One region of the Defluviitoga tunisiensis genome, then DNA from elsewhere that is predicted to be linked to it. Evidence: riboswitches for the same ligand, from Rfam matches in the RefSeq annotation. Region 1 holds a riboswitch; the other holds the start of a gene.
The links. A riboswitch is a leader RNA that binds a small molecule or an ion and turns the genes downstream of it on or off. The one in region 1 is predicted to bind S-adenosylmethionine.

Region 1 (8,257 bases):
TACCGTAAGTAAGCTTTTTAGTCATATTATTTCCTCCTCTAATTAAATTTTACCCATGTACCTTTTTTATTACTTTCTAGACATTTTTCTATAAATTTCATACCTCTTACACCAGAATTAATACTTTGAAAATGAGCATTAGAATTAGTGATTTTTTTGCCATTTTTTTTATTTATTAAGTCAGTAATGAAAAGTGAATATAGATTTTTAAAACCTTCATTAGTCCCATCTAAAATTTTATCTTCCTTTTTTATTAGTTTATAAGAATCTTCAAATATTATATTTAATGTATTAGCATGTTCATAGCTCCATTTTAAACTTCCTTTAGAACCATAAATTGAAAAATTAAAGTTATTTTTTTCTCCCATTGCGATCTGTGACATGCAGTAAATTCCTCTTGCACCATCTTTAAAATTAACCATTACAATTGAGTTGTCTTCTAGTTTTCTGGGTTTAACAAATGTATCTAATTTTGCACATAAAGATTGAATATCCTTTTCTATTAAGTAAGAAATCATATTTTCCACGTGACTTCCAATATCAGCAGTTGTGTTTGACAAACCACTTTGAGAAGGATCTAAACGCCAGTTAGATTGTTTATTTTCATTTTCTAGGGGTTTAGCCAGCCATCCCTGAAGATATTGAGCATTTACCATTCTTATTGAACCTATTTCTCCAGATCGAATTATTTTTCTTGCTATTGGAATTACAGGAAAAGCTGTATAAGAATAAGTAACACAAACCAATAAATCAAGTTGGTTCGCTATCTTTTTCAAGTGTTCAGCTTCTTGTAAAGTTGTGGTTAATGGCTTTTCACATGCAACATTTATTCCTTTTTCTAGAAAAGCTTTAGCTATTTCATAATGAGAAATATTGGGTGTTGCAATAACCACAAAATCTATTTTTGGTTTTCTTCTACTTTCTTCAATTACCATTTGCTGGTAATCTCTGTATAGTCTGTCTCTTTTTATTTTCCATTTTTGACCAGTTAGAAGTGTTTTTTTAAAATTTCTTGAGAAACAACCACTAACAATTTTAGCCCTTCCATCCAATAAAATAGCATTTCTATGAGATTCTCCAATCATTGAATCTAATGCTCCACCTACCATCCCATAGGTTAATTGACCATCCATTTAATTTTTCCTCCTAAGATTTGATGTTTACCGTCTTCAAAAATTCCAAAGCCTTATTATATTTATGTTTTGGATTTAATCATTTTTATAAAATATTATCTCAATATTAATACACACTAAGGCTTAATTTCTTTAAACTTTTCGGTACTTGTAGCTAGAAAAGGGGTGAGGGTTCTGACCCTGACCCATTATAAAATCAAAATTTTATTTTTAGAGAATTTTCATTTCTAAAGTATTTATTCAATTATATAATATTTATAACTGAAGGAAAAATGAATGCAGACAAGTGAAACAGAATTAACTAATGTTATCAATTTCATATGGTGTCTCTTGATATACATAATAATTTAACCAGTTGCTAAATAAAAGGTAGGCATGGCTTCTCCATCTAACAATAGGTTTGCTATTAGGGTCATCATTTGGGAAATAATTTTTTGGTAGTGGTATATCCATTCCTTTGTTTATGTCTCTTTCGTACTCATGTTTCAAAATTATTGGGTCGTATTCTGGATGACCTGTTACAAAAACTTGTCTTCCATCTTTTCTTTCAATTAAATACACGCCCGCATCCTTCGATTCAGAGATAATATTTAAATCAGGGATAGGTTCTATGTCCTGACGTTTGATTTCTGTATGTCTTGAATGAGGAACCCAAAATATATCATCAAAACCTCTTACCAATTTGCAACTTTTATCGTTTAAAGTATGTTCAAAAACACCAAATATTTTTTTATTAACGGGGTATTTATTGATACCATAATGAAAATATAGCCCTGCCTGAGCACCCCAACAAATATGTAGAGTAGAAAAAACATTATTTTTAGACCAACTCATAACATCTTTTAATTCTTCCCAATAATCAACATCTTCAAAGTTTAAGGTTTCAACAGGTGCCCCTGTAATAATTAATCCGTCAAACTTTTTATATTTAATTTCAAGTAATGTTGTATAAAAAGTACTCAAATACTCCTCTGAAGTGTTCTTAGATTTATGTGTGATCATTCTTAACAAGCTTACTTTCACTTGCAAAGGGGTATTCCCTAAAAGTCTAAGAATTTGAGTTTCTGTGACAACTTTTGTAGGCATCAAATTTAGAATAATAATTTCCAAAGGTCTAATATCTTGATGAATAGCCCTATCATGATACATTACAAAAACATTTTCTTTTTTTAATATTTCACCGGCTGGTAAATTTGCCGGTATGTTTATAGGCATTTATTTCCTAATTCTCCTTGAAATGTAGTAGCTTTAGTTAGGGATTGATTTATATCTTCTATTAAATCTATAACATCTTCCAATCCTATAGATAGTCTTATCATATCCTCAGTAACCCCAGAGGCAAGTTGTTCTTCTTTAGTTAGTTGTTGGTGAGTGGTACTAGCAGGATGAATCGCTAAAGATCTAACATCTCCAACATTAGCAACATGTTGAAAGAGTTCTAAGTGTTCTATAAATTGTTTTCCTGCTTCTAATCCCCCTTTTAATCCAAAGGTTAAGATCCCCCCAAAACCATTCTTTAAATATTTTTTTGAGTTTACATGCGTTTTATGATTTTCTAATCCTGGATAAATAACCCAATTGACCCTTGGGTCATTTTGCAAGTACTGAGCTATTTGCAATGCATTTGAGCAATGTCTTTGCATCCTTAAACTTAAGGTTTCTAACCCTTGCAATATCAAAAAAGAATTAATAGGGCTAATAGTACTTCCTATGTCTCTTAAAAATTGAGACCTGGCTTTTTGAATATATGCCCTATTTCCGAATTTTTCGAAAAAGTTTACTCCGTGAAATGCTGGATCTGGTTCACTTAATTCAGGAAACTTTCCGTTGTTCCAATCGAATTTGCCACTATCTACAATAATTCCACCAATACAAGTACCATGACCATTTATATATTTAGTTAGAGAATGAATTATAATATCAGCGCCAAATTCGAAAGGTTTACATAAAAATGGTGTGGCAAATGTATTATCTACAATTAAGGGAATCCCATTTTCATGTGCTATTTTTGCTATTTTTTCAAAATCTGGTACAGACAATTCAGGATTACCAATGGTTTCAACGTAAATTAACTTTGTTTTTTTTGAGATTTTCTTATGTAACATATCAAGGTCTGTAACGTCAAAAAAAATTGTTTTAATTCCTAATCTTCCAAGTGTATTTTTGAATAATGTAAATGTTCCACCATATAAAGAACTACTGCACAAGATTTCGTCTCCGGATTTTGTAATATTTAATACCGATATTGTTTCAGCGGCTTGACCCGATGCAGTAGCCAGGGCCCCCACTCCTGCTTCCAAAGTAGCAATTCGCTTTTCTAAAACCTCTGTGGTTGGGTTTTCCATTCTTGTATAAATATTGCCACTTTCTTCCAAAGAAAAGAGACTAACTGCATGATTAGTATCTTTAAACATATAAGAGGATGTCTGATAGATGGGAACAACATTTGAACCAGTTGTAGGATCTGAATTGTACCCGGCGTGGATCATTAAAGTATCAAATTTGTAATTCTTTTTTGCCATTTTTATTCCTCCTTAAAAGTTTGGGGTTTTATGCATGAATCTTTAAAAATCAAAAACCTTATGTCCATTTTTTAAAAAAATAAAAAACCTCTTCTTAAGACGAGAAGAGGTTTATTTTTTATTTTCCTCTCCTTATCTCTCAGAATTATTTCTGCAGGATTTGGCACCTTCACATAAAGATTATTTATGTAGGTTGCCGTGGTTTCACAGGGCCAGTCCCTCCACCACTCTCGATAAGGTATAAATTTATTAATTTTGATAAATTTTAACACAATTTATTATCAATGTCAAGTTAACTTATAAATCATGTAACAAATTAAAATTGTTAACTTTAATTAGAAACAAGTGTTATTTTAAAATGTTATAATCATATGAATTAATAATTTTAGATGAAATAGATGAGAAAGGGGTTAGATAATGTCTTGGCTTATTCCAATTATTATATTTTTTGATCAAATAACGAAAAAAACAGCTGAAACTATTTTAGTTCATAATCCCATAAAAATAGGCATTTTTGAATTAACTTATGTTGAAAATACAGGAGTTGCATTCGGACTTTTTAGGGGCAAGGCTCTTATTCATGGAATAATAGCAACAATTATTGTCACATTTCTTTATTTTTTTAGGGAACAGTATTTAAGGAGTAACCACATATTCAATTTTTCATTTGATTTAGGTATGTGTTTCATAATCAGTGGAGCCTTGGGTAATATCTTTGATAGAATTAGATTAGGTTATGTTGTTGATATAATATCTTGGCAAGATTTTACTGTATTTAATATTGCGGACATTTTTATCACGTTTGGAGGAATAATTTTATTGTACCATCTTGTTCGGAGGAGTTTACATGGAAAAAGTGATTTACAAAGTAAATGAAGGGGACGATCAAAAAAGATTGGACTTGTTTGTTTTAGAAAAGCTTCCTATAAAAGTTTCTAGAAATATGATTCAAGAATTGATAAAACGTGGGGCTGTTACCGTTAATGGCGGCATAAAAAAGTCTCATTACCTTGTAAAAAAAGGCGATGAAATCGTAATTTGTCTGGATAATTTAGAAATATCTGATCATATGAATGAAGAAGACTCGATATCCCCAGAAAATATACCTTTAGATATTTTATATGAAGATGAAGATATAATAGTAATCAATAAGCCCGCAGGCCTTTTGGTACATCCAACAAATAAAATTAGAAGTGGAACGTTGGTTAATGCATTAATGTATCATATAAAAGATTTCGATAAAATAGGAGATGATCCAAATCGTCTAGGAATAGTGCATAGACTTGACAAAGATACTTCTGGGGTACTGGTTGTAGGTAAAAACAGTTATTCAAAAAGTTTTTTATCTGAGCAATTTAAAGAGCGAAAAACTAAAAAAATCTATTTAACCATTGTAAGAGGTCTTTTAAAAGAAAAAGAAGGTGAAATAACTTTACCTTTAGGAAGGCACCCTACTTCAAGACAGAAAAGAGCGGTTGTTTTTAATGGGCGAGAAGCTGTAACTTTTTACAAAGTATTAAAGGAATTTAATAGTCTTGCATCTTTAGTATGGGTACAAATTGAAACGGGTAGAACACATCAAATAAGAGTTCATTTTAAATATATAGGAAATCCAGTTGTAGGTGATACATTGTATGGTAAAAATAAGTTTGAAAAGTCTGTGAAAATTCCTATTGAAAGACAAATGCTTCATGCATTGAAACTAGGAATTTATCATCCGAGAAATGGAAAGTGGATGGAGTTTTTAGCTCCTTTACCAGAAGATTTTAAAAAAGTTTTAATGAATTTCAGTAATGATTTGGGGGACAGCAATTGAAAATATTAGGTCCTGTAGAAACTTCAAAATCGATAGGTAAGTCTTATCTTCAAATAAAAGATCTTTTTGTTTTGGCCAAAAAATATGGTTTTAAATGCATAGTATTATCTGAATCTCATCCTAAATCTTGGCTGAGATTTATTTATTTATGTCAAAAGTACAAGATTAAGCCAATTATTTTATACGAAACAAATAATAAGAAGTTTTTTATTAAAAATAATGAAGATATCAAGCAAGCAATAATGCATTATAACAAACTTATTAACAATTTAAATTTAAAAGAGATCGATTTAAGTTTACCTTATGTAAGGTATCCAATAGATGGTTTAAAGAAAATTTTTAAAGATCCTGAATCATGGTGTGTAAAAGATGTGCTAAAATATCAGAACGAGCTTGCTTTCATTGGCGATGAGGAGACCTATTATAATTTAAAAGAATACACATTTAAAGAGTATAGGGTTAGAGAAAAAAATCTTATTGATTATTTTAAAGATATTAAAATGACGGATATAGAGAAAAAAAGATTAGCTTATGAATTAAGTACAGTTAAAAAATTAAGAGTTGAGAATTATATATTAACAGTAAAAGAAATAATAGAAGCTGCCGCCCAAAAAGGTATATTAATAGGACCTGGAAGGGGCTCAGCTGTTGGCTCTTTTTTAGTTTATAAGTTAGGTATAACTAAGGTTAATCCACTGAAATATGGATTATTATTTGAAAGATTTTTAAATGAATATAGACATGAGCTTCCTGATATAGATATAGACGTTGATGCAGAGAGAAGAAACGAACTTATAAAAACATTACAAGGAAATATGGGATTTTATAATGTTGTTCAAATACGGACTTATTCTACAATGAAAGTTAGGTCTGCTTTAAAAAAGAGTGAAGAATTACTAGGCTATTCTACCGACCTTCAGTTATTACCTCCAATTAGAAGTAAAGAAAACCTGAATAAACTATCAAATTATACCAATAAAGAAAAAATTTTCTATATCTTAGCGTACTATTTAGAAGGTTTAGAAACTGCAGAATCAACGCACGCAGCAGGTTTAGTTATATCAGATGATGATCTGAGAACCTTTGGACCTTTAGAACAAAGAAGTATACCTATACTTGAGTGGGAAATGTCAGATTTGAAGCTTGTGGGTGTTGAAAAATTTGATGTTCTTTCGTTAGATACACTATCTTTTTTAAAAAAAATAGAAGCAAAGGAAGAATATGAAAATTTAGAAGATACCTCAAATTATGCATATCTTTCAATGGGATTAACTAAAGGTATATTTCAATTAGATTCTAGATTAGGAAAAAGGCTTTCAAAAAAGATTAAACCAAAAAATTTTGAAGAGTTGGTATTATTGTTGGCTATAAACAGACCGGGTCCACTTGAATCGGGAATGATAGATCAGTATCTAGAAAAAGATGCTCCAGATTATTTGAAAGATATTTTTCCAGAGACTAAAGGTGTTTTGGTTTATCAAGAACAAATAATGAAACTTTCACAGATTTTAGGGGAATTCTCACCAGAAGAATCTGATTTATTAAGGAAGGCAATGTCTAAAAAAGAAAAAGAGAAGATTAGTAAGTTTAAAGACAAATTTATAAATAATGCTACCAAAAAAATAGGATATGCTCAGGCAAATTTATTGTTTTCTCAGCTAGAAAAATTTTCGCAATATGCCTTTAATAAATCTCACGCAGTAGCTTATGCACATATTTCTTATTGGCTTATGGACAAGAAATTTAAAGATCCATCTCATTTTTTTTTAGAATTAATTAAATTAAAAGGTCTAGACGTTGATATAATTAATGAGGCTAAAATATTAGGTGTAGATATCAAATCGCCTGATATTAGATATCCACATGGTAATTTTGATAAGACCCAAATTATCTTACCGTTATACACTGTTAAAGGCATAGGTAAAAATATAGCAGACATATTTATGAACTGCAAATTTCAAGATGTTGAAGATTTTTTTGATTTCGCAATACTAAAAAACATTAATAGAAACATCATTGAGTTGCTTATTAAATGTGGTTCTTTAGATTATTTAAATGATAACAGAAAACAGCTTTTAAAAAGTTCAACAGAATTATTAAGAGGAAGAAGTCAGGAGCTTCAGGAAATTGGAAGAATTTTATTTGGAGACAAGAAAAAAGATGATCTTGAAAGTAAAATCTATACAGAACTAGAAGATTATGCCCGTTATGACATTGAAACTATTGGATTACCTATAATACTAACAAAACAACAAGGGTTATCAAAGACTTTAATAAAAAAATATTTAAATAACGAGAAAATTGTTTTTGATGGTTATGCATTTCGTGAATTTCTAATAGATAATTCTGCTATAATGTATACTAAAATATATAACAGAACCCTGAAAAGAATAAAGAAGTTATTATAGCTTTAATAGAGGTGATAAATGAAGATAAATATATTGTCTATAGCCCATAAATATCCAGGGCAAGGTGTATATTCTGCTACAGAAGACCACATGTATTTGCTTGAAAAGTATAGTGATTACGAGATATATCAAAATAAGTTGTTTGGAAAATATGATATCTTACATATTCATACGATTAATCCAAAAAGCTTTTTCTCATTATTGTTCCATAAAAAAGAATCTTTTTGCGTTATAAGTGCTCATATTGTTCCAAATTCTTTAAAGGGTAGTTTAAAATTAAATAGATTTTGGCTATTTCTATTTAGAATATATCTCTGGAGTTTTTACAAAATTAGTGATGTTGTTTTAGCTGTAAGTGAAGAAACAAGAGAGGAACTT
Region 2 (8,257 bases), 710 kb from region 1:
TTTGGAAACAAAGATGCAGTATGGCCATCTTTCCCAATTCCAAGTAAGATAAGATCAAAAGCAGGTTCTTTACCTTGAAAAAAGTTGATTATTTCCTTTTCATATTCTTCCGCCGCTTTTTCAAGTGGTAGTTCAGTTTTTATTCGATAAATATTGTTTTGAGGTATATTTACCTTGGAAAGTAGCAATTTATAAGCCCATTTATAATTACTATCATCACTTTCTTTGTCGACGTATCTTTCATCAGCCCAAAACACAAAAACTCTTTCCCAATTGATTTTATCGTTGTAATCTTTAGCAATTTTTTCAAATAGTGGTTTTGGGGTGTTACCTCCAGAAAGCATAAGAGAAAATTGATTGTATTTGGTTATACTCTCTTTGTATATCTTAAATATCAAATTTGCTGATTCATCTAAAAACTCTTCTAAGCTTTCGAACAATTTAAAAACCATCTTCTATTTCTCCCTCAGCTTCTAAATCTCTCCATTCTCTGCCATCTCTAGCAATTAACTCATTTGCTTCTTTTGGTCCCCAACTGCCTGCTTCATAAAATAAAAGGCCTTTTTCTTTGTCTTGTTCCCATTTATTTAAAATTGGAGTCAATAATTTCCAAGCTAACTCCATCGCATCACTTCTTACAAATAAAGTTTGATCCCCAACCATCGCATCTAACAGCAATCTTTCATAGGCATCTGGCCCTTTAAAATTAAAGAATTCGTTGTATTTAAAGTCCATAGTTAAGGTATTTAAACATAACTTTGAACCGGGTTGCTTTGCCTGAATCTTCAAAGAAAATCCTTCGTCAGGTTGAATATTCAGTATCAAAACATTTTGTTCAAGTTCTACATTATTTTTGAAAAAAATCGAATGAGGAACCTCTTTAAAGATAATGGCAATCTCACTGATTTTCTTTTTTAATCTTTTTCCTGCACGTAAATAAAAAGGTACGCCACTCCATCTCCAATTGTCAATGAGAAATTTTCCAGCTACAAAGGTTTCAACGTAGGAGTTAGGATTCACATTCCGTTCCTCTCGGTAGCCAGGGACTTCTTTGCCGTTAACGGTTCCTCTGACATACTGACCTCTAACAAAATATTTATCAATTTCGTAAGTATCATACATGCGTATAGATTTTAGAAGTTTTGTTTTTTCATCCCGTACACTAGAATCCTCTAAAGAAGCTGGCGGTTCCATAGCAACCAACGTCAATAATTGTATCATATGATTTTGAAACATGTCCCTTAATAACCCGGCTTGTTCAAAATATCCTGCTCGATGCTCAATTCCTAGAGTTTCAGCCACTGTGATTTGAACGTTGTCTATATACTTGTAATTCCAAATTGGTTCAAATACAATATTTGCAAATCTAAGCATCATTATATTTTGAACAGTTTCTTTACCAAGATAATGATCTATTCGATATACTTGTGATTCTTTTAAGTACTTGTGTAATTCCTTATCTAATTCGATAGCAGTTTCTAAATTACTCCCAAATGGTTTTTCTATAATAACTCGGGAATAACCACCTGAGTTTTCTTTTGTTAGTTCAAACTGCCCTAACCGTCTTATAATTTCTAGATAGACACTTGGTGGCGTTGCTAGATAAAAAATATGATTTTGTTGTGTCTCAAACATCTTATCTAGAGAGTTTAATTTCTCTTGTAGTAACTTGTAAAGTGAATCATCGTCGTAGTTACCTGATATATAAAATATTCTTTCTATAAACGATAAGACGCTATTTAGAGCTTCGTTTTCATTTAAAAGCCACCTTTTTATTTCATTCCTGTATTCTTCATCAGTATACTTTGTTCTTGCAACCCCCAACAGGTAAAATTGTTTCGGTAGCAACTCTTTTTTAAATAAGGCAAATATTGAAGGAATTAATTTTCTAAACGTGAGGTCGCCAGACGCTCCAAAGATGATGATAGATGAGGGTCCGGGCCTTACTTCTTCACATATTTGAGCCCTTGTTAAACTTTTTTTAATTAATTGTTCCATAGATTTTTCACCTCAACGAGTACTTATTGCTTTTTACGAGTTAATTTCTCTTGCCATAGCCTTTGCTAATTCATCTAACTTTTTAAAATCTTCAGATTTAGCAGACAACTTCGCCTCAACTGGTTCATATACTAAAGGCCATTTCATCTGTTCGTTGTATTTAACTAAAGTAGAAACCCCTCCTCCACTCCAACCATAAGTTCCAAATATTCCTAAAACGTGGTTCTTTATGTCATTGTGAGCTAACCACTGTACTAACGATTCCATGTAAGGAAATAACCCTTGATTATATGTACAACTCCCTAATATTACACCTTTGTACTTCCATATTTCATTGATAATATAAGAAATATGCGTTTTTGATACACTCATTATTTTTATCTCTTTTATTCCTTCTTCTGCTAACCTTCTTGCAACATATTCGGCCATTTCTTCTGTATTTCCGTACATAGAGCCATATGCAATTACTACACCTTTTTCTGTTTCACATCTACTCCATTTATCGTACAAATCTATGATTCTTTTTGGATCTTTTCTCCAAACAGGACCATGAGTTGCTGCAATTATATCTATATCAATGTTTGCATCTTTTAACTTGTTTAAAGCCCTTTGAACCATCTTTGTGTATTTTCCAATAATATTCGAAAAATATCTTCTTATCTCATCTTCAAAAAAATCGATTCTTACTTCATCATCAAAAATCCCGCCATCTAAAGTTCCAAATCCACCAAAGGCATCTCCTGAAAAAAGTATCTTATCTTTTTCATCATACGTCATCATAGTTTCAGGCCAGTGAACCATTGGTGTGAGATAAAATTTCAATGTATGCTTACCTAAATTTAAAACAGAACCATCTTTTATTTCTTGAAAATTGTCTTCTACCTTGTATAGATCCTTAATAAATTGAAAGGTAGTCTTGTTTCCTACAATTTTAATTCCAGGAAATTCTTGTAATAATTCAGGAATAGAACCTGAGTGATCGGGCTCCATATGGTTTATTATTAAGTAATCCAAAGCCCTACCATTAAGAAGATGTCTGATCTTATCAAAAAATTCTGAGATTTTACTTTCTTTAACAGTATCTATCAATGCTGTTTTCTCATCTAAAATTAAATAAGAATTATAACTTACACCTTTATCAAGAGGCCAAAGATTTTCAAAAAGTGCTGTATCTCTGTCATTAACACCTACATAATAAATATCATCGGTAATTTTTACAGAACTATTCATAACTATCTCCTCCTAAAATCATTATTATACTCAGTTTAGAAATTCTAAAAAGCTCATTTTACATACGTTTTGTATTTGATTTTGTTACAAAATACCCCACCGACTTCTAATCTTCTCTAATTCTTAATTTCTTTAACATGTTGGGTGCTTGTACAAATAAAATGGGGGGAGGGATTCGCTCTGGACCAACTCTAAATTTAACGTTATTAATCCACGTTTCTAATGATTATTATAACATAATAATCATTAAAATATTGAACAATTCTTAAAAAACTCATGTAAACTTTTACTTTTATTTTTTCTATCTCCTTGACATTGCCAACTAAATATGTTATGATTGAAAAAATAAATAGATGATTTCCTTATCAAGAGTGGTGGAGGGACTGGCCCTGTGAAACCACGGCAACCTGCATAAAAACAATTTATGCAAAGGTGCCAAATCCTGCAGGAAGTTTTCCGGGAGATAAGGAGAGGGAAAATAAGAAAATAATTAACCTCTTCCAAGCAATAACCGGAAGAGGTTTTTTTGTACCTTGCGAATATTACTCTACAGTCAAAATAAATGTTACAAAATCTGGAGTTTAGTGGATTACAGGGCGGCAGCCCTAACAACTTATCTATAATTTCCACTTATAATACAAAAATAAGAACGCTTTAATTACAATATTGGAATATTTAGCGGGTTACAGGGCGGCAGCCCTAACAACTTATCCATAATTTTCCACTTATAATACAAAAATAAGAACGCTTTAATTACAATATTGGAATATTTAGCGGGTTACAGGGCGGCAGCCCTAACAATTTATCCATAATTTTCCGCTTATAATACAAAAATAAGAACGTAATTAATCACTAGGAGGGAGATTAAATGAAAAAGAGTAAAACATTAGGAAAGGTTTTTGTATCACTGATTCTTCTTGTAGTATTATTTTCTGTTGTTGGATTTTCTGCAGCAAAAAGTAAGAGTTTTAAAGTTGGTGCCTCTCCAGTTCCACATGCAGAAATTTTAGAATTCGTCAAAGATGATTTCGAACAAAAAACCGGGGTTAAATTAGACATCATTATTTTTACTGATTATGTTCAACCAAATCTAGCTCTAGCAGACGGTTCAATTGATGCAAATTATTTTCAACATGAACCATACTTACTAACCTTTGTCAAAGAACGTAAAATTGAAGGTTTAGTCTGTGCTGCAAAGATTCATGTTGAACCTATGGGTTTTTACCTAAAAAAGGATTTAAAAGACCTTAAAAAAGGCGATATAATTATAATTCCAAATGATGTTACTAATGAAGGAAGGGCTCTTTTGCTTTTGGAACAACATGACTTAATAAAACTTAGAGAAAGAGAAGATCCTTTAGTTGCTACAGTAAAAGACATAGTTGAAAATCCATATAATTTGACCTTTAAAGAACTTGAAGCGCCTTATTTACCAAGAACATACAAAACCGATAAAAACGTAGTTGGTGCAGTAATAAACACAAATTATGCAATGGAAGCTGATTTAAATCCTCTAAAAGATGCTGTGTTTTTTGAGGGAGCAGAATCTCCATACGCAAATATAATAGCTGTTCGCGAGGAAAGACTAAACGATGAATTAGTTAAGGCTCTAATAGAAGTTTTAACAACTGATAAAGTCAGAAATTTTATACTCGAAAAATATAATGGAGCTGTAGTCCCTGTTTTTTAGTTAATTTTAATATAAAAGGAGATAGGTAATTGTTAGAAATAAAAGACTTAAACCTAATATACGAAGATAATTACCATGTTCTAAAGGATATTAACTTTAAAGTTGAAGATGGAGAAATCGTTGGCATTATTGGGCTTTCTGGAGCAGGAAAAACATCTCTTTTGAGAACCTTGAACCTGCTCCAGGTTCCTACTTCTGGTAAAATCTTATTAGACGGTGTAGATCTAACATCTTTAGATAAAGAAGAGTTACGAAAGATTAGAAAAAAAATTAGCATAGTATTTCAACACTTTAATCTATTAAGCTCTAGAACAGTCTTTCAAAATGTTGCTTTACCACTTGAAATTGAAGATCTTTCAAAAAAAGAAATTGAAGAAAAAGTGAATAAAATGCTTGAAAGCATGAATCTTATCCCAAGAAAAGACGCCTATCCATCACAATTATCTGGTGGTGAAAAACAAAGAACTGCTATAGCTCGAGCACTAATAAGTAATCCTGATATTATATTGTTCGATGAACCAACTTCATCGCTAGATCCTAAGACTACTCAAAAGATACTTGATTTGATTTTGGAAATTAACCAATCTACTAGGAAATCTATATTAATCGTAACTCATGAAATGGACGTGATTAAAAAAATTTGTGACAAAGTAGTATATTTAAAAAATGGTTATGTAAACTTTGTAGGGCCTGTTCACGAATTTTTCATTGAAAAAGAAACAGAATTAAACAATGAATTTTATCAAGAAATCAATATTGACTGGAGCAAGACTTGGGAGATGGTACGAAATAAAAATCAAAAGCTATTAAAAATAGTATTTTGGGGAAGTAAAACCCACGAGCCTGTTTTGTACGACGTTGCTAAAAAATATGATGTAAGTGTAAATATTTTGTACGGAAAAATAGAACATTTAAAAGATAGTCCTTACGGAACAATGATTATTGCTATTAATTCTGATAATTCTCATGTCGAAAATTTTTTGAAAGAGTTATCAGAGAATGTGTATAAAGTTGAGGTGTTGAACTAAAATGGTCCAAGATCTTATTTTTGCTACTTTAGAAACCTTGTATATGACTTTAGTATCAGCACTATTTGCAATATTACTAGGTATACCTTTAGGAATTGCTTTGTATATGTTATCTAAGAGTGAGAAAAAGTCATCAAAAACCTTTTACTCTGTCCTTGATTGGGTTGTAAATATATTTAGATCTATCCCATTCATTATATTAATAATACTTATAATTCCATTAACTCGATTGCTTACAGGAACAATAATCGGGTCAACAGCTGCAATAGTACCTTTAAGCATAGCTGCTATCCCATTTATGGCAAGATTAGCAGAGAATTCTTTTAACAACCTCTCACAAGGGCTTTGGGATACTGCTGTGTCTATGGGTATGACAAATTGGCAGTTTATCTCGAAAGTATTATTGCCTGAAACTGCCTCAGAAATGGTCGCAAACATCACACTCCTTATAATTAACCTGATAACTTATACAGCAATAGCTGGAGCAGTTGGCGCAGGTGGCTTAGGAGCCATGGCAATTAACTATGGATACCAAAGGTTCAGGATGGATGTTTTAATTTATGATGTTATTATATTGGTACTTTTAACTCAAGTTATACAGTTTGCCGGAACAAAAATAGCTAATTCTCTTAGAAAATAAAAAGCCAGGGAAATCCTGGCTTTTTGTTAATATATTTTAAAATCTATTTATTTGTAAATTTTTTCTCTATTTCTAGAACAAGTGCCTCTGCTGTAGCTAAATTTGTTGCAAGAGGGATGTTATGTACATCACATATTCTCAATACTGCAGATACATCAGGCTCATGTGGTTGAGCAGTTAGTGGATCTCTTAAGAAAAGCACGAAATCAATTTTACCAGATACTGCCAAAGCACCTATCTGTAAGTCTCCCCCTAATGGACCAGACTCAAAGGTTTGTATTTCAAGACCTACTTTATCTTTTAAAACCGAGCCTGTTGTTTTTGTAGCATAGAGTTTGCACTGAGAAAAGACATTTTTCCATTCTTTAACAAACATCACAAGATCTAATTTTTTCTTGTCATGAGCAATAAGTGCAACGTTTACCATTTTAACTAATCCCCCTTTACATTAAAAGCTTATTAACGAAATTAAAAATCCGCTTCGCTTAAGGCTAAAATAAGTTCTACAGTATCAACTACATCACTATAGCAAATCATTTCATGAGGAGAATGTATGTATCTTGTAGGAATAGAAATAGTACAACTAGGAATCCCAGATTTTGTTCTTTGATATCCTGCTGCATTTGTACCTCCTAAAGTTAGCACCTCAAGTTGATATTTTATGTTATTATTAACTGCAGTATCTTTTATCCAATCAACGACTTCTCTGTCACTAACAGAAGCTAGATCTTTAATTTTTATACAAGGTCCATATCCAAGTTTCATGCTCATTCTCTTTAGCGCTTTAGGTGTATCTAATGAATCTGTGACATCTATAGCAATAGCCCTATCTACATTATAATCGTAAGCTGAGACGAATGCACCTACTAGTCCAACCTCTTCCTGTACAGTGAATGCGAAAATAACAGTATGTTTATTGTCTTTCATTTGTTTTATAGTTTCTATAAGTGAAGCGCATCCAATTCTATCATCTAATGCTTTAGATAAGCAGTATTCTCCATAGTCAACAAATCCATCGGCAAATACCCCAAATGTACCTATAGGGGCATACTTTTCAGCTTCTTCTTTTGAAGAAACACCTATATCCACATAAATATTGTCTAAAGACACATTTTTATAGTTTTCTCTCAGTTCTTTATCAGTCTCACCTTCAATACCTACAACACCTATTCTTCCTTTAAAATTCAATCTAGCTCCAACAAGATTAAGAGGAAATTGCCCCCCAACTTGTTCTATCTTTAAGAATCCCCCATCTATTATATGAGTAACTACTACCCCAATTTCATCCATATGTGCATCAAATAATATGGTTTTTCCGGAGTGCCCTTTTTTTATTGCTATAAGATTTCCTAATTTGTCAATCTTAATTTCATCTACATAATCTTCTATTTCTTTTTTAATAAACTCTCTAACTTCATGTTCTCTGCCGCTTGGTCCATATAGTTCGGTTATATTTTTAATGAGCTCTTTCATAATTTACCCACCTTTCATTGTTAGTAACTAATTCTTTTACCAATGAATAAGTATTATTATAATCATCTATATTCAGTATTGCTAGTGGCGAATGTATATATCTACAAGGCACAGATATTACTCCAGCTGGAATTCCATACATGGTCTTAGCAAGTTTCGCAGCATTCGTGCCTCCTGCTGTTCTCATTTTATATTGAA

Region 2: another riboswitch for S-adenosylmethionine. It lies ahead of DTL3_RS04300 (MetQ/NlpA family ABC transporter substrate-binding protein); the one in region 1 lies ahead of DTL3_RS01050 (O-acetylhomoserine aminocarboxypropyltransferase/cysteine synthase family protein).

The regions. Positions count from the first base shown of each region.
Region 1 is NZ_LN824141.1:204,304-212,560, reverse strand. Features, by position in the region: gene DTL3_RS01065 (Gfo/Idh/MocA family protein) at 1-25, opposite strand, end outside; gene DTL3_RS01060 (Gfo/Idh/MocA family protein) at 39-1,133, opposite strand; gene metA (homoserine O-acetyltransferase MetA) at 1,431-2,348, opposite strand; gene DTL3_RS01050 (O-acetylhomoserine aminocarboxypropyltransferase/cysteine synthase family protein) at 2,339-3,655, opposite strand; SAM riboswitch class I at 3,785-3,895, opposite strand; gene lspA (signal peptidase II) at 4,073-4,531, shown strand; gene DTL3_RS01040 (RluA family pseudouridine synthase) at 4,503-5,471, shown strand; gene DTL3_RS01035 (helix-hairpin-helix domain-containing protein) at 5,468-7,879, shown strand; gene DTL3_RS01030 (glycosyltransferase) at 7,898-8,257, shown strand, end outside.
Region 2 is NZ_LN824141.1:915,842-924,098, reverse strand. Features, by position in the region: gene pgl (6-phosphogluconolactonase) at 1-452, opposite strand, end outside; gene zwf (glucose-6-phosphate dehydrogenase) at 442-1,998, opposite strand; gene DTL3_RS04305 (FprA family A-type flavoprotein) at 2,032-3,228, opposite strand; SAM riboswitch class I at 3,588-3,698, shown strand; gene DTL3_RS04300 (MetQ/NlpA family ABC transporter substrate-binding protein) at 4,097-4,918, shown strand; gene DTL3_RS04295 (methionine ABC transporter ATP-binding protein) at 4,948-5,946, shown strand; gene DTL3_RS04290 (methionine ABC transporter permease) at 5,948-6,586, shown strand; gene mgsA (methylglyoxal synthase) at 6,630-7,013, opposite strand; gene DTL3_RS04280 (M42 family metallopeptidase) at 7,055-8,059, opposite strand; gene DTL3_RS04275 (M42 family metallopeptidase) at 8,043-8,257, opposite strand, start outside.